One region of the Streptomyces sp. NPDC051677 genome, then DNA from elsewhere that is predicted to be linked to it. Evidence: riboswitches for the same ligand, from Rfam matches in the RefSeq annotation. Region 1 holds a riboswitch; each other region holds the start of a gene.
The links. A riboswitch is a leader RNA that binds a small molecule or an ion and turns the genes downstream of it on or off. The one in region 1 is predicted to bind cyclic di-AMP.
Positions count from the first base shown of each region.

Region 2: linked by a shared signal. The riboswitch ahead of ACIBAF_RS26505 (M23 family metallopeptidase) and the one ahead of ACIBAF_RS09365 (peptidoglycan DD-metalloendopeptidase family protein) in region 1 are both predicted to bind cyclic di-AMP.
Region 3: linked by a shared signal. The riboswitch ahead of ACIBAF_RS40315 (M23 family metallopeptidase) and the one ahead of ACIBAF_RS09365 (peptidoglycan DD-metalloendopeptidase family protein) in region 1 are both predicted to bind cyclic di-AMP.
Region 4: linked by a shared signal. The riboswitch ahead of ACIBAF_RS33505 (transglycosylase SLT domain-containing protein) and the one ahead of ACIBAF_RS09365 (peptidoglycan DD-metalloendopeptidase family protein) in region 1 are both predicted to bind cyclic di-AMP.

Region 1 is NZ_JBITCT010000006.1:175,795-181,619, reverse strand. Features, by position in the region: gene ACIBAF_RS09370 (GDSL-type esterase/lipase family protein) at 68-1,144, opposite strand; gene ACIBAF_RS09365 (peptidoglycan DD-metalloendopeptidase family protein) at 1,393-2,301, opposite strand; cyclic di-AMP (ydaO/yuaA leader) riboswitch at 2,306-2,463, opposite strand; gene ACIBAF_RS09360 (alpha-galactosidase) at 2,768-4,843, opposite strand; gene ACIBAF_RS09355 (tyrosine-protein phosphatase) at 5,079-5,825, shown strand, end outside.
Region 2 is NZ_JBITCT010000024.1:18,477-24,301, forward strand. Features, by position in the region: gene ACIBAF_RS26490 (GNAT family N-acetyltransferase) at 1-2,109, opposite strand, end outside; gene ACIBAF_RS26495 (HPr family phosphocarrier protein) at 2,287-2,568, shown strand; gene ACIBAF_RS26500 (GntR family transcriptional regulator) at 2,696-3,391, opposite strand; gene ACIBAF_RS26505 (M23 family metallopeptidase) at 3,580-4,323, opposite strand; cyclic di-AMP (ydaO/yuaA leader) riboswitch at 4,338-4,536, opposite strand; gene ACIBAF_RS26510 (M16 family metallopeptidase) at 4,759-5,825, opposite strand, start outside.
Region 3 is NZ_JBITCT010000052.1:7,835-13,659, forward strand. Features, by position in the region: gene ACIBAF_RS40305 (PrsW family glutamic-type intramembrane protease) at 1-588, shown strand, start outside; gene ACIBAF_RS40310 (aldo/keto reductase) at 658-1,602, opposite strand; gene ACIBAF_RS40315 (M23 family metallopeptidase) at 1,750-2,787, opposite strand; cyclic di-AMP (ydaO/yuaA leader) riboswitch at 2,795-2,963, opposite strand; tRNA gene ACIBAF_RS40320 (tRNA-Met) at 3,242-3,315, opposite strand; gene ACIBAF_RS40325 (dihydrofolate reductase family protein) at 3,399-4,526, opposite strand; partial or broken gene ACIBAF_RS40330 (MarR family winged helix-turn-helix transcriptional regulator) at 4,622-5,134, shown strand; gene ribA (GTP cyclohydrolase II) at 5,419-5,825, shown strand, end outside.
Region 4 is NZ_JBITCT010000036.1:17,894-23,718, reverse strand. Features, by position in the region: gene ACIBAF_RS33515 (GNAT family N-acetyltransferase) at 1-631, opposite strand, end outside; gene ACIBAF_RS33510 (HAD family hydrolase) at 923-1,756, shown strand; gene ACIBAF_RS33505 (transglycosylase SLT domain-containing protein) at 1,835-2,317, opposite strand; cyclic di-AMP (ydaO/yuaA leader) riboswitch at 2,321-2,522, opposite strand; gene ACIBAF_RS33500 (polyprenyl synthetase family protein) at 3,025-4,035, shown strand; gene ACIBAF_RS33495 (NAD(P)-dependent alcohol dehydrogenase) at 4,281-5,312, opposite strand; gene ACIBAF_RS33490 (hypothetical protein) at 5,318-5,740, opposite strand.

The sequences.
Region 1 (5,825 bases):
GTTGGCGCCCGGCGGGTCCAGGTGCGGGGACCGGAGACGACGCCGGCTCTTCGGCGTCGGGTGACGTTCATCGGTGCTCCTTCGCGAGGTGTCCGATGAGGGCGACGAGGCGGTCGGCCGCCTTGCGGTGACCCTGGGCGCTCGGGTGGACGGCGCCGTGGAAGTCGCCGTCCGCCGCCGAGAGCCAGCCGGTCGTGTCGACGAACTCCGTGCGAGTGTCGGCGAGTTCGTCGACCACCGCGGCGATGTCGGCGGCGCGCGACCCGTCGAAGGGGCGCAGGGCGAGGATGCGGGCGTGCGGGGCGGCCGACCGCAGGCGCTCGAGGTAGGAGCGGTAGGCGGCACGGAACTCGGTCGAGCCGTAGGCGGTGTCGTTGGTTCCCTGGCTGACGACGATCACGTCGGCGTTGCGGTCCGGGCGCGCCGGGGAGCCCGCGAAGTTCCAGCCGTAGGCGTCACCGGCGGTCGGCACTCCCCCGTTCCCGGTCTGGATCACACCCTGCCGCCCGAACCCGACCTGGGTGAGCGCGGCGTGCAGGGCGTCGGCGACGAGGGTCGGGTACGCGGCCGTGCCGTCGGCGCAGTCGGAGGTGTTGACCTCGCAGAGCGCCATCACACCCTGAGTGACGGAGTCGCCGTAGAACGCCAACTCACCTTTCTTGACCGCATGGTGGGCGAGGAGCCGGCCTTTGATGCCGGTCAGCACGACTCCGGTCTCCAGCGGGGGCGTCCACCGCCCGGCCCGCGAGTAGACGTCCTTCAGGGACAGCTCGACCGTGTGCGGACCCCGCCCGGTCGCCGTGATCGCGAGGTCGGCGCGGTCGACGGCGTACAGCGTCTTCGGGCCCCCGTCGACCGAGACGTACACCTGCGCGGGCACGGTGACCGACGAGACGTCGAACAGGGCGTGGACGGCGCCGCCCGCGAACCGGAACCGCAGCCGGGAACCGGAGTTGACGGTGATCGCGGCCTCGGCGGTACGGCCCCAGTGCCCCTCGTAGGCGAGCCGCCGGTCGTCGGGGCGGACGAGGTCCGTGCCGCCGGCCGCGGCCAGGGCGGGCGGTGCGGCGCCGACCAGAAGCGTCACGGCCGCCGCGGTACTCAGGAACCGGTTGATGACGGTGCGTCGGTCGGCGCCGGGCACGGGACCTCCGAAGAACGGTAGAAAGCGCTTGCCCCCTGACGGAGATCACTGTGGCCCCACCGTGCCCCGCCTGTCGAGGGGACGAAAAGGGCTGCCACGCGGCCGCAATGAAACGATCACGAACACGCAAGGTCCGGTCGGCGGGGCCGGCATGCGGAAACACCGAAGGCCGGACCCGGGGATCGGGGTCCGGCCTTCGGCTGCGTGTCAGGCGTGGTCAGGCGTGTGGCGTGCGGTCGTCGGCGGGGTCAGCCGACGGCGACGCCGTGCGAGCGGAGGTAGGCGACCGGGTCCACGTCCGAGCCATAGTCCGGCGTGGTGCGGATCTCGAAGTGCAGGTGCGGGCCGGTCACGTTGCCGGTCGCGCCGGACAGGCCGATCTGCTGGCCCGCGGTCACGGTCTGGCCGGCCGAGACGGAGAGCTGCGAGAGGTGACCGTACTGGGCGTAGTAGCCGTCGGCGAGCTTGATGACGACCTGGTTGCCGTACGCGCCGCCCCAGCCCGCGGAGACGACGGTGCCCGCGCCCACGGCCTTGAGGGAGGTGCCGGTCGGGACGACGAAGTCGACGCCGGTGTGGTAGCCGCTGGACCACATGCTGCCGGCCACGTGGTAACCGGTTCCGATGGTCGCGCCGGCCACGGGGAGGACGTAACCGCTGGAGGTGCTGGTGGTCTTCTCGGCGGCCTGGGTGGTCGCCTTCGCGGAGGAAGACGAGGACGACGACGAACCGGACGACGACTTGGTGCTGCCGGTCGTGGCCTTCTTGCCGATCGAGAGCTTCAGGCCGGGGTGGATCAGCGACGGGTCGCTGCCGATGGCCGCCCGGTTGTCCTGGTACAGCTTCTGCCAGCCGCCGCTGACGTGCTGCTCGTCGGCGATCTTCGAGAGGTAGTCGCCGGACCGCACGATGTACGTCCGGGTGTTCGTGGCAGCGGTTTTCTTCTGCGCCACCGGAACGGACTGCACGGCCTTTTCGGAAACGGACTGCGCAACCGTCTGCGCAACAGACTGGGAAGCCGACTGCACGGGGGCCGCATGGGCGCCGGTGGCGCCTATGAGCGGAAGGGCGAGCGCGACGCCGCCGGTTCCGGCGACGGCGATGGAACGGGTGAAGCGCTGGGACTTGGGACGGCGGTGCTTACCCTTCGCGGGCATGACGAATTCCTCTCCGGCGCCTGCGAGGTGAGCTGTCGGGTGCGGACTGGAGATGTCCGGCCGCGCCGAGGCACGGCTTTACCCCAAGCCTGTTCCGGGACCGGAACAGGCGGTTCTGCCTGTGGGTCCCCCGCTCCTGCCGGGTACGGGTGAGTGTGCGGACACCGGACGGCGGCAGGATTAGGCGTCCGTCCGGATTGGTGTGGAACGTAAGCGACCAAGACGCACAGGGACAAGCAGAGGTTGCACGGACAACGCAATTCTCTTGATCCGCTGTGCGAATTCCCAGTCACGCTCCGTCAATCAAAAGGACCGCTTTTCGCCGAACCCCCTGGAAAGGCATGCGAATTACGTGAGCATGACGCACGACGTACGGTCACGAATATGACGCTGCTCACGTGAGACTTCCCCAGGTTCCCTTATTCCGCAGCGAGTTGGAATTAAGGCTCCAATTCGGACAGACTCCTCAAATGCGACGCAGTCGGATAACCGTCGCATCGAGGTCGCCTCGCAGCCCAATCCGCAGCCCGTGGTGCAGCAGCACGGCCCCTCGGTGCACTTCGCCCGTTTCACGGCATTCGTACGATGCTGTCGGGTCGAGTCCCCGCAGCCGCAGCGCCGGAACGGGCTCGCCGAACCGCTGCGCCTGGAGCCAGGCGAGGACGACCGCCTCGTCGCCGCGCACGTACTGGACGGCGCTCAGGCCGCCGGCCGGGGGCCGCAGCCGGTAGAGGTCGCCGTGCTGCACGAGGGGCCGGATCTCCTTGTAGAGCTCCACCCACTCCCGGGCCTCGGCGAGCTCCTCCTCGCTCCACTCCGAGAGGTCCCCGCCGACGCCGAGCACTCCGGCCATGGCGCTGACGAACCGGAAGCGCAGCGAGCTGACCCGGCCGTTGAGCTGGGCGTTCGGGCTGTCCGTGACCCAGGCGGCCATGACCCTGGCGGGGTGGATCTGACTGAAGCCGTGCTGGATGTCGAGCCGGTCCAGGGGGTCGGTGTTGTCGGAGGTCCACACCTGGTCGGTGCGGCTCATGATCCCGAGGTCGATGCGTCCGCCGCCGCCCGAGCAGGACTCGAAGGCGACGCCCGGGTGGGCGGCCCGCAGCCGGTCCAGCAGGGCGTAGAGGGCCCGCACATGGTCCACCCAGAGGCGCTGCGGGTAGGGATCGTCCGGCCAGCCGGCGTCGGTGAAGCAGCGGTTGAAGTCCCACTTCACGTAGTCGACGGGGGCGCTGGACAGGAGCGCGTCGAGCTGCTCCCAGAGGTACTCCTGGACGTCCTCGCGCGCGAGGTTCAGCACGAGCTGGTTGCGGAACTCCGTCCGCTTTCGTCCCGGTTGGAACTGCACCCAGTCGGGGTGCGCCCGGTACAGCTCGCTGTCGGGGTTGACCATCTCGGGCTCGACCCAGATGCCGAACTGCATGCCGAGGGCGTGCACGTAGTCGGCGAGCGGCTTCAGGCCGTTCGGGAAGCGGTCGGGGTTGGGCCGCCAGTCGCCGAGTCCGGCGTGGTCGCCGGTGCGCGCCCCGAACCAGCCGTCGTCCACGACGAACAGCTCGACGCCGATCGCCGCGGCGCGCCGGGCGAGGGTCGCCTGCTGCTCCTCGGAGATGTCGAAGTAGGTGGCCTCCCAGGAGTTGAACAGCACCGGCCGGTCCTGTCCGGCGTCCGGGATCACGTGCGCCCGCTGGTAGGCGTGCCAGGTGCGGCTCGCGCCGCCGAACCCGGCGTCGCTCCACAGACCGGCGAAGACGGGCGTGGTGAAGGACTCCCCCGTCGCGAGGCGCAGCAGGCCCGAGTCGTCGTAGCCGGCGCCGCCGGTGATCTGCACGCGTGCGTCGGGGAGTTGGGCGACGGCGATCCGCCAGGAGCCCGACCAGCCGAGGGCGCAGCCGTAGACCTCGCCGCGTTCCTCGGTCGCGTCGGTGTCCAGGGCCACCCAGGGCAGGTGCTGGTGTCCCGTGTGGCCGCGGCGGCTGCCGATGACCTTCTCGCCGTAGGCGAGGGGGGAGACGGTGAGCCGGGACTCCGCGGCCCAGCGGCCGTGCAGCTGCGACAGCCGCCAGCCCTCGCGCTCGGGCAGGGTCCAGGCAGCGGAGTCGGCGCGCAGCAGCTCCAGCGGCTGCTCGCCCTCGTTGCGCAGGGTCGTCCAGCGTTCGACGACGTCCCCGCGCATCCGGTAGTGCAGGGTGACGGCGAGCCCGCCGTCCCCAAAGCGCAGCCGCAGCCCGTCGTCGTCGGCCTCATACGCCTCGAAGGTCCACTCGGTGCCGCGCCGCTCGTCGGTGCGCACGGACAGGGCGGGCCGGACGAAACGGGGGCCGCCCTCGACCGGGTACTCCTCGCGGCCGTCGAGCGGGGACTCGAAGGACGCCCCGCGCTCCGACGGCGGCAGCGCGGCGAGCGCCTCGGCGTCCGCGAGCGCGATGCCCGGGCCCCAGTGCAGGTGGACCAGCTCGTCGGCCTCGGTGAGGTGGAGGGCGTAGCTGCTCGTGGGCCCCGAAAGGAGCCAGGTACGGCCGTTGTCGGCGATCTCGGGCATCAAACCCCCACTAATTCGAACAGGTGCGATCAAGCACCAACATCATCGAATGCGGTCGGCCCGCCCGGCAACTCCGCACGGGCCACCCTGTGGACAACTCTTCACCTGGGCGGACGTCCGGTTCGCCGGCCTGTGGACAACCCGTTGCCCGGGGAATCCATGTCGTATGGTCGAGAAGGTGTCCCGTCGGCCACCCCGAGCCGCGCCGACGGTGACCGACAGGGAGGGAGCCCCAGTGACGCAGCAGATCCCGTCGACCGAGCCCGAGCTGGCCGGCGTGCGCAACTTCCGGGACGTGGGCGGCCTGCCGACCGTCGACGGCCGGCGGGTGCGCCACGGCATGCTGTTCCGCAGCGGCCACCTCGCGCACGCGACCGACGAGGACGCGGCGTTCCTCTCCGACCTGGGCCTGCACACGGTCTTCGACTTCCGCAACGCGGCGGACCAGAAGCTGGAGGGTCCGGACGTCGAGCTGCCGGGCGTGCGCAACGTGAACCTGCCGCTGTCGGACCCGGCGGACGGCTCCGAGTTCTGGAAGATGGTGCGCGACGGCCACATCGACCAGCTGCGCGAGATACTCGGCGACGGCAAGGCCGCGGGCCGGATGATCGCCTCCTACCGCACGATCGTCAGGGAGCGGACGGCGGAGCACTCACAGGTGCTGCACTCGCTCGCCGAGGACAGCGTCCCGGCCCTGATGCACTGTGCGGCGGGCAAGGACCGCGCGGGTCTGTCCATCGCGGTGACGCTGCTCGCCCTGGGCGTGGAGCGCGAGGCGATCCTCGCCGACTATCTGGAGTCCAACGCCAAGCACCGCCGCTACAAGGTGCGTCGCAGCGCCACCTCCGCCGAGGCCTACTCCCCCGAGGTCATGGAGCTGCTCAGCCCCCTGTTCGACGCCCGCGCGGAGTACCTCACGGCGGCGTTCGAGACCATCGAGGAGACCTGGGGCAGCGTCGACGCCTACCTGGAGCAGGGCCTC
Region 2 (5,825 bases), on a different contig from region 1:
CCCGCCGATCAGTGCGGCGGCGCCCTTCTCGTCGATGTCCTCGTACTCGGGGACCTTGCCGGGGTCGGCCGCCTCGCGCCGCCACTGGGCGTACTTCACGGCCTCGGCGAGAGCGCGGACGGCGCGTTCGGCGGCGGGGAAGGCGGGGATGAGATGCGCTCCCTCGGGCGCTTCCACGGGGACGGGCCATCGGGTCCCGGTGTCTTCCGTCGCGACGCGCGCGTGGGGGGTCCCTTCGGCGCGCGGCGCCGTGCTCGCCGCCGCGGACAGGGCCGCCGCGAGCCCGCCGAGTTCCACGTGTACGACGAGCACCGGCTTGGCGGGGGCGGCGGCCGCGGCCGAGCGCAGGGCCTGTGCGAGCGCCGCGTCCCCGGGCGACGCCTCCCCGATCGCCGGGATCGCCGTCACGACCACCGCGTCGCAGGTCTCGTCGGCCAGCGCCCGCGCGAGGGCCGCGTGGAAGTCCTCGGCGGACGCCTCCGTGGTCAGGTCCAGCGGGGGCAGCGGGCGCAGGCCTTCGGAGAGGCAGGCGTCGTACGTCAGCAGGCCCAGTGACTCGGAGTTGCCGAGGATCGCCACCCGCGGTCCCGTCGGCAGCGGTTGGCGGGCGAGGAGCAGGCCCGCGTCGACCAGCTCGGTGATGGTGTCCACGCGGATCACGCCGGCCTGCCGCAGCAGCGCCGACACCGTCGCGTGGGGCAGTCGCGTCGCCCGCACGGCGTGCCCCTGGGGGGCGGAACCGGCGCCCTGGACGACGACCAGGGGCTTGGCGGCCGCCGTGCGCCGGGCGAGGCGGGTGAACTTGCGCGGGTTGCCGATGGACTCCAGGTACATCAGGGCGACGTCGGTGTCGGGGTCGTCGTACCAGTACTGCAGGACGTCGTTGCCGGAGACGTCCGCGCGGTTGCCGGAGGAGACGAAGGTGGACACGCCGGTGACGCCGGTGACGCCTCCGCCGCGCCGGTGGAGGCGGGAGAGCAGGGCGATGCCGATGGCGCCGGACTGGGCGAAGAGGCCGATCCGGCCGGGCCTCGGCATCTGGGGGGCGAGGGATGCGTTGAGCCGCACCTGCGGGGAGGTGTTGATGACGCCGAAGGCATTGGGGCCGATGATCCGCATGCCGTACGCGCGCGCGTGGCGGACGAGTTCGCGCTGGCGCTCGCGCCCGTCGGGGCCGCTCTCGGCGTACCCGGCGGAGAGGACCACGAGTCCCTGCACGCCGTGCTCGCCGCACTCGGCGACGGCCTCGGGCACGTGCTCGGCCGGCACGGCGAGGACCGCGAGGTCGACGGGCTCCCCCATGTCGCGCACCGAGCGGTGGGCGGGCACGCCGTCGAGTTCCTTCAGGTCCTCGGGGAAGGCCCTGTTCACGGCGTACAGGCGGCCGGTGAAGCCAGCCTCCCGGAGGTTGCCGAGGACGCTTCGGCCGACGCCGCCGGGCGTACGGCCGGCGCCGACGACCGCGACCGAGCCGGGCGCCAGCAGGCGCCGTACGGAGTGCGCCTCCGCGCGTTGCTCCCGCGCGCGCTGCACGGCGAGGGAGCGCTCGGTGGGTTCGAGGTCGAACTCCAGGCGGACGACGCCGTCCTCGAAGCTGCGCTTCTGGGTGTAGCCGGCGTCCGTGAACACCTTGATCATCTTGGTGTTGGCGGGGAGCACCTCGGCGGCGAAGCGGCGGATGTCGCGCTCGCGCGCGACGGCCGCGATGTGTTCGAGGAGGGCGGAGGCGACACCGCGGCCCTGGTGGGCGTCCTGCACGAGGAAGGCGACCTCGGCCTCGTCGGCAGGCGCGGAGGCGGCCATCCCGTCGGCGCCAATGCGGTCATAGCGTACGGTTGCGATGAACTCGCCGCCGACGGTGGCCGCGAGTCCCACCCGGTCCACGAAGTCGTGGTGCGTGAAGCGGTGGACGTCCTTCGCGGACAGGCGCGGGTAGGGCGCGAAGAAGCGGTAGTACTTCGACTCGTCCGAGACCTGCTCGTAGAAGCTGACCAGACGCTCGGCGTCATCGACGGTGATGGGGCGGATGCGTGCGGTGCCGCCGTCGCGCAGCACCACGTCGGCCTCCCAGTGGGCGGGGTACTCGTGCCGGTCCGACGCGCTCTGCATGGGGCCCAGAGTACGGCTCGCGTCCGACAACGGCGCGAGGCAGTCTGTTCAGGACGGATGCCGGATCGAGGCCGCGATCCGACGACCGCACGGGACGGGTCCTGAAGGACCCGTCCCGCACACGCTTCACGTGTGGAACACTGGTCTAGACAACCTGAACCTGAAGGGCAGCATCACATGGCTGAGCGCCGCGTCAACGTCGGCTGGGCCGAGGGCCTTCACGCCCGCCCCGCTTCCATCTTCGTCCGGGCCGCCACGGCCGCAGGTATCCCGGTGACGATCGCCAAGGCCGACGGCAACCCCGTCAACGCGGCCTCCATGCTGGCCGTGCTCGGCCTGGGCGCCCAGGGCGGCGAGGAGATCGTCCTCGCCTCCGAGGCCGAGGGCGCGGACATCGCCCTCGACCGTCTCGCGAAGCTGGTCGCCGAGGGTCTCGAGGAACTCCCCGAGACCGTCTGATCAACCCCTGGGAATTGAGGGCTGCGGGGCTCGTCCGAATTATCGGGCGAGCCCTTCGCATTTCCCGCCAACGGGCAGCAGAAATAATCCCCCGCGAATTATCTCCTCTTTGTATACGGCTCTCGTGTTAATGCCGCACGCTCGTCATGTTTACGGGAGGTTGCGAAGTCCTCACACGGTCGACGCGCTCCGGTCCGCCGGAAAAGCGCAGTCGGTGCGCCACTGTGGTGCGCTCGGTGTGCAGCGCCGTGATCGCCCGTGCGCGCTCCCCGTCGCCGCGCGCCACGGCGTCCACGATCGCGCCGTGCTCCGCCCAGGACTCCACGGGGTTGACCGGCGCCTCCACCGTGTACATCCAGGCGATCTTGTGGCGAAGCTGGGTGAGCATCGAGGTCAGGGCGTGGCTTCCGGAGGACTGGGCGAGCGTCTCGTGGAACCAGCCGCCCAGGGAGCGCAGATCCTCGCTGTTGCCCCTCCTGGCCCGCTCCTGGCCCAGCCGGACGAGGCCGCGCAGCACCTTCAGGTGGGCCTCCGTGCGCCGCTGGGCGGCCCGGGCGGCGCCGAGCGGCTCCAGGAGCATGCGCATCTCCAGCACGTCCGCGGCCTCCTGCTCGGTCGGCTCCGCGACGCACGCGCCCGCGTGCCGCCGCGTCACGACGAAGCCCTCGGCCTCCAGCGTGCGCAGCGCCTCCCGGACGGGGACGCGGGAAACGCCGTAGCGGCGGGCGAGGAGTTCCTCGGTGAGGCGGCTGCCGCGCTCGTAGACACCCGCGACGATGTCGTCCCGAATGGCCGTGCACACCGAGTGCGCCGGAATACGCATGACGGACCTCCGCCTTAATCCCCGTGAAACGTCGACGGTTGACGTGTGTTCCGTGACTCTATTGCAATGAGCGGGAATTTCCGATGGCGGGTCGGAATCCATGGATATTTTTTGGACAGCAGGGCATCGGAAACGGCGAAAGCCCCGGCCGGGAGGGCCGGGGCTGGACGATCTGTCGCCGTGCGTCGTCAGACGTTCACGCCGTGCTGGCGGAGGTAGGCGACCGGGTCGATGTCCGAGCCGTACTCCGCCGTGGTGCGGGCCTCGAAGTGCAGATGCGGACCGGTGACGTTGCCGGTCGCGCCGGACAGGCCGATCTGCTGGCCGGGAGTGACCTGTTGGCCCACCGAGACGCTGATGGACGACAGGTGTCCGTACTGGGTGTACGTGCCGTCGTTCATCTTGATGACCACCTGGTTGCCGTACGACCCGCCCCAGCCGGCCTCGACGACGGTGCCCAGGCCGACCGCGTGCACCGTGGTGCCGGTCGCGGCGTGGAAGTCGATGCCGGTGTGGCTGCCGGAGGACCACAGCGAACTGCTGGCGTGGTAACCGGTGGAGACGTAGGAACCCGTGATCGGCGGCACGAAGGCGTTGAGTCGCTTGCGCTCGGCCTCGCGGGCGGCACGCACGCGTGCCTCGCGCTCCTCCACGGCCTTCTTGGCGGCCGCCTGGCGCGCGGCCTGCTCGTAGGCGGCCTGCTTCTGCACGGCGACCTGGTCGTCGATCTGTTCGGCGGCGGCCTCGCCGGCGGTGACGACGGGGATCAGCCCGGTCTGCTCGGGCGTGGGCTCGGCGGCGAAGGCCGGAGCGGAGGCGACGGTGGCCATGACACCGGTGGTGGTGAGCGCCGCGACGCCCGCCGCGCGCGCGGTGGTGCGCTGCATCCGGCTGGGCCGACGGTGCTTCCCGGTGGCGCAGGTGAACGCCATGAAGTGGGGGGTGTCCTTTCCTTCCCTCTCGCCTACCGGGTTAGCTGACGGGTTCGGAGCAGGAAGGTCTCCTACGGACCCCCTCGCGGCTCGCGCGGGCGTCCGATTCACCCCAGGGACTTCTGGGCCCCTCCAGCCGCGAAGGCGGCGACAGGAGGGAGGGTCCCCGGCTCCCCTGGCTCGCGCCGTACGGGGACTCGGCGATGACTGTCCGGTGCCGCGGCTGCGGCGCACTGCCTGACGAACAGCCCGCATGAAGCTAAGCGGGACGGGTTTCAATCCTCAAACGAATCCCGGTTTTTGTAGCGCATCCCACAGGGCAGACAGGCAACCTCCGCCTCAATTCGGACACGCAGCGGCCCTGGTGACGTTTCCGTCGGCCAGGGCCCCTGCGCGCGTGTGCCGTTGGCGCGTGCACCGCGCCTGCCGGTCCGCCTACTCGGCGGACACGACCTTCACCTCGCCGATGCCGAGGGCCTCCACCGGCTCCTTGATCTGAGCCGCGTCGCCGACGAGGACGGTCACCAGCCGGTCCACCGGGAAGGCGTTCACGGCCGCCGCGGTGGCCTCCACGGTGCCGGTCGCGGCGAGCTGCTGGTACAGCGTCGCCTGGTAGTCGTCGGGCAGGTGCTGCTCGACCTGGTCGGCCAGCGTGCCCGCGACGGCAGCGGCGGTCTCGAACTTCAGCGGCGCCACCCCGACCAGGTTCTGCACGGCGACGTCGCGCTCGGCGTCGGTCAGGCCCCCCTCGGCGAGGGTGCGCAGCACCTTCCAGAGGTCCTCCAGGGCGGGACCGGTGTTCGGGGTGTCCACGGAGCCGCTGATGGCGAGCATCGCGGCGCCCGAGCCGTCCGGCGCGGACCGCAGGACCTGCCCGAAGGCGCGGACGCCGTAGGTGTAGCCCTTCTCCTCGCGCAGGACGCGGTCCAGGCGGGAGGTGAGGGTGCCGCCCAGGCAGTACGTGCCGAGCACCTGCGCGGGCCACACGCGGTCGTGCCGGTCGGCGCCGATCCGGCCGATCAGCAGCTGCGTCTGGACGGCGCCGGGGCGGTCCACGATGACGACCCTGCCGGTGTCGTCGGCGGTGACCGGCGGCACGGGCCGCGGCTGGGCCGAGGAGCCCGTCCAGGCGCCCAGGGTGTCGCCGAGGAGGGCGTCCAGGTCGGTGCCGGTGAGGTCGCCGACGACGACGGCGGTGGCCGTGGCGGGGCGCACGTGCCTCTCGTAGAACGCGCGCACGGCGGCGGAGTCGATCTTCTCGACCGTCTCCACGGTGCCCTGGCGCGGGCGCGACATGCGCGCGGTGGCCGGGAACAGCTCCTTGGAGAGCTCCTTGGCGGCGCGCCGGGAGGGGTTGGCGAGCTCGTGCGGGATCTCGTCCAGGCGGTTGCGGACGAGGCGCTCGACCTCGCTGTCGGCGAACGCGGGCGCCCTGAGGGCGTCGGCGAGCAGACCGAGGCCCTTGGGCAGGCGCGAGGCCGGCACTTCGAGGCTGAGGCGGA
Region 3 (5,825 bases), on a different contig from region 1:
GAGGAACTGCCCGCCTACGCGGCCGCCGGCTGGCTCACCCCGGCCGAGCCGTTCGCGCTCGGTTCGATGCGGGCCCGGCGCGTGGCCCGGGTGTACGCGGGCCGCCACCTCGGCAAACCGGCGGCGCGGGAGGTGGCGCGGTACGAGGCGTACGCGACGTCCCTGGCGTTCCTGCGTCACCGCGGTCGGCGGGGGCGGGCGAACGCCGACTTCGTCGTACGGGAGCGGGAGTTGCTGAACGAGCTGTGGCGGCGCAAGGACATCGCCCGGCCCGCGCTGGACCACGCCGCCCGGATAACGGCCCCGCCGGTCCGGGCGACCGCGCCGCCCTGGCCGGTGTACGGGGTGTACGGGTACGGCCAGGGGCCGGTTCAGGCGCCGGGCCAGGGGCAGTGGCCGGGCTACGGGTATCCCGCGGCACACGCGCCGGGCTACGGGTATCCCGCAGCACACATATCGGGCTACGGGTATCCCGCACAGCCACATCCGGGACAGCCGTATCCCGCACAGCCACATCCGGGACAGCCGTATCCCGCACAGCCCTATCCCGCACAGCCCTATCCGGCCTCCAACCCCTACCAGTCGTGACCAGTAGGAGTAAGAGGGGGCAGGAGAGGGCTCAGGAGGAGTACGGGGGAGTAGGGGGGTAGGAGGGGCTCAGGCCGAGGCCTGGGTCAGCCTGGTGACCTCCGCGTCCGTCAGGTGCAGCTCCGCCACCTCCAGCAGCGCCGGCAGCTGCTCGATCGTCCGCGCGGAGGCGATCGGCGCGGCCACCGTGGGCTGCGCCGCGAGCCACGCCAGCGCGACCGTGGCGACCTGGGCGTCGTGGGCCTGTGCGATCTCGTCCAGGGCGGTGAGCACCTTCTGGCCCCGCTCCGTGTCGAGGTGCTTGGCGGCGCCGGCGGCGCGGGCGCTCTCCACCGTCGTACCGGGCCGGTACTTGCCGGTGAGGAAGCCGGAGGCCAGCGCATAGTACGGGACGGCGGCGAGGCCGAAGCGGGCGGCGAGGTCCTGGAGGCCGCCCTCGTAGGTGTCGCGCGAGACCAGGTTGTAGTGGGGCTGGAGGGCGACGTAGCGGGCCAGGCCCTCGCGGTCGGAGAACTCCAGGGACTCCTGGAGGCGTTCGGGGGAGATGTTGGAGGCGGCGATGTGGCGGACCTTGCCGGCCTTCACCAGTTCGTCGAGCGCGCCGACGATCTCCGCGACGGGCACCTCGGTCTTGTCGAAGTGCGTGTAGTAGAGGTCGATGTGGTCGGTGCCGAGGCGGCGCAGGGAGGCGTCGGCGGCGGCCTTGATGTTGGCCGCGGTCAGGCCGGGGAAGTCTGGGTGCTGGCTGACCTTGGTGGCGATGACGATGTCGTCGCGGTTGCCGCGCTTCTTCACCCAGTTGCCGATGATGGTCTCGGACTCACCGCCGGAGTTGCCCTCGACCCACGCCGAGTAGGCGTCGGCGGTGTCGAGGAAGTTGCCGCCGGCGGCCGCGTAGGCGTCGAGGACGGCGAAGGAGGTCGTCTCGTCGGCGGTCCAGCCGAAGACGTTGCCGCCGAGGGAGAGCGGGAAGACCTCGAGGTCGGAGGAGCCGAGCTTGCGAAGAGAAGTCATGCTTCATATCAACGGGCTCGGGCGGCACACCCATTCCATGGGCAACGCAAAGAACGTGTGAACACCCCTGAGGGGGCCGCCCTGAGTGGCCGCCCTGAGGGGTGTTCCGGTCCTACGGGTATGACAGGTGCTCCCCGGAGGGACTGCTCAGGGGTTGAGGCCCTTGTCGCGCAGCCAGGCCATCGGGTCGACGCCGTCGGAGTTGCCGTTGGGGTGGACCTCGAGGTGGAGGTGGGGCCCGGTCACGTTGCCCGTCGCGCCGACGCGGCCGATCACGTCACCGGTGCCGACCTTCTGGCCGACACTGACGCTGATGGAGGACTGGTGGCAGAACCAGAGCTCGGTGCCGTCGTCCAGCGTCAGGATGGTGCGGTAGCCGTAGGAACCGGCCCAGCCCGCCTCCGTGATGGTGCCGCTGTGGACGGCCTTGATGAGCGTGCCGGTGGGAGCGGCGAAGTCCAGGCCCGTGTGGTAGCCGGAGGACCACATGGAGCCGGCCTGACCGAAGGTCGAGGTGATCGTGTACGAGGAGGTCGGCAGCGTGTACTGCTTGGCGAGCTCGGCCAGGCGCGCGGCCTCGGCCTTCTCCGCGGCCTCCGCGGCGGCCTTCGCCTTGACGGCGGCTGCCTTGGCCTTCGCGTCCTGCTCGGCCTTGGCGACGGCGTCGCTCGCGGCCTTGGCTGCGGCGGCCTCGGCGGCGGCCTGGGCCTTGGTCTCGATCTGGGTCTGCTGCGACTCGGCCTGCGCCATGATCCGGCTGCGCAGGGCCTCACCGGCGTCGGAGGCGCTCTGGCTGCTGTCGTCGGCGGTCGTCTCGGAGCCGAAGCTCGACAGGGCCGGCGCGGCGTCCTGGGCGGGCTCGTCGTCGGAGATGAGCGAGCCGACGTTCGGCAGGTCCGGCAGGGAGATGGAGACGGGGGCCTTGCCGGTGTTGGCGCTGGCCATGCCTCCCGCGCTGACGGCGGCTATGACGCCGACGCCGAGGACGGTGGAGCTGCGGGCGAACCCGCCGCCGCGCTGCTTGGCGACACGGTGCTTGCCGCGTACCGGGCGAATGGACTCCGCGGTGGGGTTCCACTCCTCCCAGGGGCCCTCGTCGGTGCGGTAGTCGCCGTAGCCGAAGGTCTCGGTGGACCGCTGGGCGGGCACGAACGGGGCTTCTGGGGCAGGCCGGTTGGACGCCACGCGGGCGTACTCCTTTCCTTCCGTCGCCTACCGGGTTAGCTGACGGGTTCGGAGCGGGAAGGTCTCCTACGCGCGTATACCGGCCGTGGACTCCGCGAGTTCACGGTGGCTTCCGTGCGATTCACCCCAAGGTGGTGGTTCCCCGGTTCCCTTGCGGGATTCGGCAGTGCGCACGGAGCCGACTCTTGTGACGGCTGGGACGACCGCGCTGCGTTATCGAACGTTAATAGACCTGGGGGCCGGTTTCCAAGCTCTTCTGCTTGATCAACAACATTTTCGGCCTGGGACTTTCGACCCATGACCGGTGAAAAACGGGCGAGTTGACGGAAGGGACGTCCAGAAACACAGCGCACGCACAGTAACCAACCAGCCACATGCCCGGGATGGGCGCCGAGGAGTCCCGGATACGCACCGAGGGCCGGAACCCTTTCGGATTCCGGCCCTCGGCCTTCAGTAGCGGGGACAGGATTTGAACCTGCGACCTCTGGGTTATGAGCCCAGCGAGCTACCGAGCTGCTCCACCCCGCGTCGTTGTGACTCCAGTCTACGCTACTTCCGGGGCGCGAAACACCACGGTTTACCGCCGCCCCTGACGCCCCGCCCTCACCGCCTCATTCCAGGTGCCGGTTCGGGGCCTTCGCCCGCGCCTCGAACTCCGCAAGGACGAGGACGTCGACGCCCGCGGCCGTCAGGAGCCCGGTTCCGTCCGCCTCCGTCACGAAGGTGTCGGGCTCGCGCCAGGCGGTGACCACCCGGCGCACGCCCGCGTCGAGGATGAGGCGGGCGCAGGGGGAGGGACGGGAGGAGCGGCGGGCGCAGGGTTCGAGGCTGCTGTACACGGTGGCCGTGGGCAGCCGGGGGTCGGCGGGGTCGAGCTTCGCGAGGGCCGCCTCCTCGGCGTGCACGACCGGGTCGCCGGCCTCGCGGGAGTGACCGCGGGCCAGTTCCGTGCCGTCGGCGGCCACGATCACCGCGCCGACGCTGAATGCGGTCCGCGACGGCGGGCACTGGGCCGCGAGCTCGCAGGCGAGGGCCAGCCAGTGGCGGTCGGCCGCGGCGGCGAGCGGTCCGGCGCCGGGGGCGGTGGGCTGGTAGCGGTTCAGCACGACGTCCTCGATGCGCCGCGTCTCGACCAGGCGCAGCCGTCCGCCCTGGTAGCCGCCCGGCCCGAAGAGGCGGGGCGCGTCCGGGTCGCCCACGAAGAGCGGGGCGACGACGAGCTGGAGTTCGTCGGCGAGGCCCTGCTGGAGCAGCTGGGTGTGGACGGTGCCGCCGCCCTCGACCATGAGACGCCGCACGCCACGCACATCGTGCATATGTTCGAGGAGGCGGCGCCAGTCCAGTTCGGGGCCGAGCGGGACGACGTCCGCGGCGATGCCGAGTGCGCGGGCCCGCTCGGCGCCCTTGTCCGTCGTGCAGACGACCTTCTCGCCGCCCGTGTGCCAGAAGTTCGCCGCGGGATCGAGCTCGCCGGAGCCGCTGACCGTGACCTTGAGGGGGTACGGCGGCCGCCCCTCGGCGACGCGGGCGGCGCGCCGCTCCGGGGAGTTCACGAGGAGCCGGGGGTTGTCCGCGCGGATGGTGCCGGCGCCGATGAGGATGGCGTCGACGGAGGCCCGTACCTCGTCGACGCGGTCGAAGTCGGCGGGGCTGGAGAGGAGCAGGCGCTCGGGGGCAGTGTCGTCCAGGTAGCCGTCGAGGGAGACGGCGGCGGACAGCAGGACGTACGGGTACGGCATCGACGCGCTCCCCGGTGGCGTGGGCGGAGGTGGGTTGTTGACGTGGGTTGACGTGGGCCCTTGGTTCAACTTTGAAACAAACCTACACTGGTCGCATGACGACTCGCTGGCTCACCCCCGAGGAGCAACGCGCCTGGCGCGCATACGTCGCCGGTTACCTCCTCGTCGAGGACGCGATCGACCGGCAGCTCCAGCAGGAGGCCGGCATGCCTCACCTGTACTACTCCATCCTCGCCAACCTCTCCGAGACACCGGAGCGGCGCCTGCGGATGACCGAGCTCGCGGAGCAGCTGAAGATCACCCGCAGCAGGCTGACGTATGCGGTGACCCGCCTGGAGAAGGACGGGCTGCTGCGGCGCGAGGACTGCAGCTGGGACAAGCGCGGGAGTGTCGCGGTCCTGACGGACCAGGGCATGGCGGTCCTGGAGAAGACGGCGCCCGGGCATGTCGACACCGTCCGCGCCTCCGTCTTCGCCCGCCTCACCCCTGAACAGGTGGGGCAGCTGGAGGAGATCTTCACGCAGGTCGTACGGGGGTTCCAGGGCGACGACAGCAACGAGGCCGCGCCCGAGGACCTTCCGTGGCGCCGACGGTCGTCGCCGTGCTCCGGGAGCACCGGGGTCTTCGAGGGCTCCGACGCGTCCGGGGGCCACGAGGCGTCCGAGGACTCTGAGGCGCCCGGGAGCCCGCAGGCGCCCGGGAGTTTCCAGGCATCCGGGAGCCCCCAGGCACCCTGAGCCTCCGAGGCGTCCGGGGGCTCATGAGCCGCATCACAATTCGGTTGCTTCAAATTTAAAGCATAGGGTAGGGTCTCGATTCGTCGGAACTGCTTCAAATCTGAAGCAGACACTGACCGTGTGCCACCGTTCACCACCGGACCCGGGAGACCCGCATGCCCGACACCCCCGCCGCCACCCAGCGCGCCCGCGTCCGGGTACCGCTTCGCTTCCACGACGGCTACTCCGTCGACGCCGAACTGGTCACCTTCCACGGCCTCGCCGACGGCCAGGAGCACGTCGCCGTCGTCCTCGGCGAGCCGGCGCCCGGCGCCACCCCGCTGGTCCGGCTGCACTCCGAGTGCCTGACCGGCGACGTCTTCGGCTCCGCGCGGTGCGACTGCGGGCCGCAGCTGCGCGAGGCGGTCGAGCGCATAGCCGCGACGGGCGGCGTCCTGCTCTACCTGCGCCAGGAGGGCCGCGGCATCGGCCTCTACAACAAGCTCGACGCGTACGCCCTCCAGGACCAGGGCCTGGACACCTACGAGGCGAACGCCGCGCTCGGCCTGCCCGAGGACGGCCG
Region 4 (5,825 bases), on a different contig from region 1:
CGTCCACCAGTCGGGTGATCCACTCCTGGGCGAACCGGTCCCGGCGGCCGGTCCTGCGGTACTGCGCGGACTTCCACGCCATGAGCGTGCGCAGCGCGGCCGGGTCGCGTTCGTCGAACACGAACCGCAGCTCCCCGACCTGACGACCGAGCCTGCGCTCCTTGGCGAGCGTCGTCTTCAGGAACTTCGGCGACTGGGCCCGCAGTACGGACTCGTAGGTCTCGTAACCCTTTTCTACGTCGATGACATAAGCGGCGTACTCCTCGGCCGCGTGCGGGACGAACAGCCCTTGTTCCGCCTCCAGGTTGTCGAAGGCGAAGCTCGACAGGGAGCACGCCCGCATCAGTTCTGCGGCGTTCAGGCCGAGACCCGGGGCCAGCACCGCGCCCTGCGCGTCCGAGACGCCGTACGCGAGGGCCTGACCCTGGCCGAACCGGCCCCGCTCATAGGGCAGGAAGCCGACCGGCTCACGCCCCTCGTACACGACCGCCACGCGCGCGCGTGGCCGCACGAGGCCCACGGCGTCGGTGAACTCCGGTTCCATGAAGGGGTTTCGCGGAAGCGTTGACGCGGCACGCAGCGCGCGCCACCGCTCCCTGTCCCCCTCGCCGAGGTCTTCCGGCCTCAGCACACGAATGCGCCCACTGCTCAACCTGACCCCCCGATCAAGTCCCCCCTGGACACCTGGACGGTACCGCTCCACCCGGGCGTCGCGGTAGGTAGCGTCCCATCTTGTTGCCAACCGGTACAGAGGCCTTTAACCGTCCGCTACCCGGCGATGCGCCAGAAAGCCGTTTCTTTGCGCCACTCCTCAACCAGTTCTGCACCAGTAGGCAAAGGGGAGTTGGCAGAACCGGACAGGACCTGGTCGTCGTTCGGCTCGTGTCGAACCAGGGGGGTACGGCATCCGTATTCTCTGATCATGGCCGCACCCACCGCATATGCCGAGCGCACCCCGTACTCCGCGTACTCCCTGATCGCCACCGACCTGGACGGAACGCTGCTGCGCGGCGACGACACGTTCTCCGACCGGTCCCTCGACGCGCTCGCGCGGGTGGCCGCCGCCGGCGCACGCCACCTGGTGGTCACCGGACGCCCCGCGCCCCGCGTGCGCCCCCTGCTCGACCGGCTGCACAGCAGGGGGCTCGCGGTGTGCGGACAGGGCGCGCAGTTGTACGACGCCGGCGCGGACCGTCTGCTGTGGTCGGTCACCCTGGACCGGGAGCTGGCCGAGACCGCGCTCGGCAAGATCGAGGCGGAGGTGGGGCAGCTGTACGCGGCCGTCGACCAGGACGGCGTGGACGGGCTGACGCTCATCGAGCCGGGCTACCGGATGCCGCACCCGACCCTGCCCGCCTTGCGCGTCGACCGACGCGACGACCTGTGGTGCGAGCCGATCAGCAAGGTGTTGCTGCGCCACCCCACCCTGTCCGACGACGAGTTGGCGGCGACGGCCCGCGCGGCGGTCGGCTCGCTCGCCACGGTCACCATGTCGGGGCCCGGCACGGTCGAGCTCCAGCCCTGCGGGATCACCAAGGCGACGGGCCTGGCCCTGGCCGCCGAACACCTGGGCCTGCGGCCCGAGGACACCGTCGCCTTCGGGGACATGCCCAACGACATCCCGATGTTCGACTGGGCCGCGCGCGGAGTCGCGATGGCCAACGCCCACCCCGAACTGAAGGCGATGGCCGACGAGGTGACGACGTCGAACGAGGACGACGGCGTGGCCGTCGTCCTCGAAAGACTGTTCCCGTAAGACCCGTAAGACCCGTAAGACCCGTAGGACCCGCAGACCTGTAGGACCTGTAGACCCCCAGGGCCCTATGGGGATCTGTCAGTACGCGCCGAACACGTTGTCGATCGAGCCGTACCGGGCGGCCGCGTAGTTGCAGGCCGCGGTGATGTTGGCGACCGGGTCGTAGGAGTCCCAGGAGGTGCCGGCGACATGGTAGGCGTTGAAGGTCGGGTCGATGACCTGGAGCAGGCCCTTGGACGGGATGCCCGCGGCCGCGTTGGAGTCCCAGAGGTTGATGGCGTAGGGGTTGCCGGAGGACTCACGGATGACGTTGCGGTAGATGCCGTTGTACGTCCCCGGGATCCCGTGCTGGGCCATGACCTGCAGGGAGGCACGGATCCAGCCGTCGAGGTTGTTGGCGTACCCGAGGCTGGTGGCGGTGACGACGGTCGGGGTCGCCGCGGAGGCGCCGGTCGCGCCGAGGAGTGGGAGGGCGAGCACGGCCGCGCCGGTGGCGGCGACGGTGAGCGTGCGGGCGAGACGGTTACGACGGGTGCGGCGCGGCTGAGCGGCAGCGGGCATGACGAATTTCCTCTCCGGCGCCTGCGAGGTGAGCTGTCGGGTTCGGGCGGGAGCTGCCCGGTCGCGTCCTGACGGGCGCGACTTCACCCCGAGCCGTACCGATATGTCTGAGACATCCGGACCGGCGACTTACCTGGTTCCCCCGCTCCTGCCGCGCGTTCTCGGTGGGTGTACGGGCGGCGGCAGGATTCGGCGTTCCGCCCGACAGGCCGGGAACGTATGCGAGAGCACATGTCCGGAACAAGTGGCAGATTCACAGATCACCCCTATTGACCTTGGTCTGTGACCTATGGGGTGCTTGATCCTTTGTGGGTGCAAAGCCTCAACTTGCTTGGAGGTGTGGAGGATCGGTGAATGGCGAGGCCAGGCGGGTCCAGCGGGGGGAGTGAGTCAAGTCACCAGCGTCCACAAGTGCGGCGAATCGGGCATTAACGCCAAGTCGGTAAAGGTGGGGAGGGGGTGGAGGTGGCAGCTGCGACGGTGATGGCGCCGTCGGATGGAAGTCATCACTTCCGGCTAACTCCATAAATATCTGCTCATATATTTTAATCAAGAACATATCGGGCGTGATCCGATACCACCTGGCCTGTAACCGTGGGGGCTATCGGTGATCGAAACGTGACCGGATACGCTGACTTGAGTGATGGCAGAGACCTATCGACAAACCGCGTAACCGCCACTAGACACCAGCAGACAGGAGACCCCTCGTGACCGTCGTCGGGCCGTTCGGGCTGAGCGTGCGGGACCAGGCTCTGGAAGCCGATGTCCAGGCCGGATTGGCGGCTGTCGAGGAAGGCTTGCTCGAAGCCACCAAGAGTGAGGTTCCGTTCATCACGGAGGCCGCCCAGCATCTCGTGCGGGCGGGCGGGAAGCGGTTCCGGCCGCTGCTCGTGGTGCTCGCGTCGCAGTTCGGGGACCCGTACGCGCCGGGCATCGTGCCGTCGGCCGTCGTCGTGGAGCTGACCCACCTGGCCACGCTGTACCACGACGACGTGATGGACGAGGCCGCCGTGCGCCGCGGGGTGCCCAGCGCGAACGCCCGCTGGGGGAACTCCGTCGCCGTCCTCACGGGTGACTTCCTCTTCGCGCGCGCCTCCCACATCCTGGCCGACCTCGGACCGGAGGCGGTGCGGGTGCAGGCGGAGGCGTTCGAGCGGCTGGTCACCGGGCAGATCCTGGAGACGGCCGGTCCGACCGACGGACGCGACCCGGTCGAGCACTACCTCGACGTGCTCGGCGGCAAGACGGGCTCGCTGGTGGCGGTGGCCTGCCGGTTCGGGGCGATGATGTCGGGCGCCGACGAGACCGTCGTCGACGTGCTGACGCAGTACGGCGAGCGGCTGGGCGTCGCCTTCCAGCTGGCCGACGACGTCCTGGACATCGCGTCCGACTCGCGGGAGTCGGGCAAGACGCCCGGGACGGATCTCCGCGAGGGCGTTCCCACGCTGCCCGTGCTGCGGCTGCGGGAGCGGGCGGCGCGGCTGTCGCTGCCCGAGGACATCGCCCTGTGCGAGCTGCTGGACTCCGACCTGAGCGACGACGCCCGGCTCGCCGAGGCCCTGGAGGCGCTCCGCGCGCACCCGGCGCTGGAGCAGGCCCGCCGGGACACCGTGCGGTACGCGAAGGACGCGCGGTCCGCGCTGGCGCCGCTGCGGGAGTGCGACGCGAAGGCGGCGCTGATGGAGCTCTGCGACGCAGTGGTCCACCGAGCCGGCTGACCCCCTCGGGCCCCGCACCCTCCTCCTCGCCCGCCTTCCCGTCCGGCCCCGCCACGCGCTCGGGGCCCGGCCCCTCCTCCTCGCCCGCCCGCCCTCCCGTCCGGCCCCGCCGCGCCCTCGGGCCCCGCCCCTCCTCCTCGCTTGCATTCCCCTCCGGTCCCGCACTCCCCGTCCGGTCCCGCGTCCTCCTGCGGTCCCGCACTGGCGGCGTCCCCCTCCCCAAAAAACCACGCAAGGCTCGCCAGCTATCTGGTCTTGATGATCACTTTTCCGAACGGGCTGGCCGACTCGTAGTACCGGTACGCAGCGGCCGCTTCCTCGAATGGGAACACTCGGTCGATGACTGGTCGGAGCCGATGCGTGGTGATGACGTCGTTCATGGCGATGAACTGGGCGCGGCTGCCGACGGCCAACGCCCGGACCGTAGCGGCGGCGCCGAACAGCAGACGGGGATCGACCGGTGCCCAGTTGCCGGAGACGGACCCGACGAAGGCGATGTGTCCGTCGACGGCGACCGACTTCAGCGACTGCTCCAGCGTTCCGGAGGTGTCGACGACGCGGTCGACCCCTCGCCCGGCGGTGAGTTCGCGGGCGGTGGCGTGCCAGTCGGGAGTGTCGCGGTAGTTGACGACCTCGTCGGCGCCCAGATCGCGAAGGCGTTGTTCCTTGTCCGCGCGGCTTGTCGTGGCGATGACTCTCGCGCCCAGGAGTTTGGCGAACTGCACCGTGAACAGCGACACGCCGCCGGAGCCCGTGGCCAGCACGGTCTGTCCACGCTGGACTCCGCGGCCGTCGCCGGTCAGGGCGTTCCACGCCGTGACGGCGGCGCAGGGAAGAGTTGCCGCCTCGGCATAGGAGAGGTGTTCGGGGATGGGCACGAGGGCGTCCTCTGGGAGGATGGCCAGCTCCGTCAGCATTCCGTCGAGCGAGCCACCCAGCTGCGGCAGGTACGCCGGTTCCAGCGGGCCGTCCAGCCACCGCGGGAACAGCGCGGCGGTGACGCGGTCGCCCGGGCGCACCCGCCGGACGCCTGGCCCGACAGCGACGACCTCGCCCGCACCGTCCGAGACCGGTATGACGTCCGGTTTGACGGGCAGCACGTACTGCCCCCGCACCACCAGAAGTTCACGGAAGCTGAGCGAGGTGGCGTGGACCGCGACCGCAACCTCCCCTTCCCCGGGTGTGCGTGGTTCGTGTGTGCGCAGTGACAGGCCGTCGATACCGTCGCCGGCGCTGACGTGATAGCTGCGCGCCATCGAGGGGGGTGTCGCCGTCATCGCGGTCATCCTTCGATGAACTGGTAGTCGCTGACGATGCGGCCGTCGGGGCCGAGAACGAGGATTTCCAGCCCGACGCCGGCGACCTCGCCACCGTCTTGGGGCGCCATCTCCCAGTTGAACTTGACGACGTCGTGGAGCCGGTCGGCGTTGCCGCGCGACCGGAAGACGAAGGCGCCCGGCGCGACGAACTCCTCGTGGGCGCGCGTCACCCGGAACTCCAACGCGTGGTGCCCGCGCGCCTCCAGGACGAGACGATCGAAGCCCAGCCCTTCAGCGGTCTGCAGGATCTCCTGGGGAGGCTGCAGCACATGGACCGCGTCGGCGGACCACAGCTCGCGAATCGCGGTGCGGCGACGCTCCGCATCGGGTTCGTTCCACACGGCGACGTAGCGGTCGGTGAGGTTGCGGATGTCGATATCGGCCATGGTTGTTCCCCTCGGTTGTGCATGGTCGGCGTGCCGCAACGACAGTGCTGCGCCGGCTGTCGCGCGGCAATTCCCCGCAGGGAAT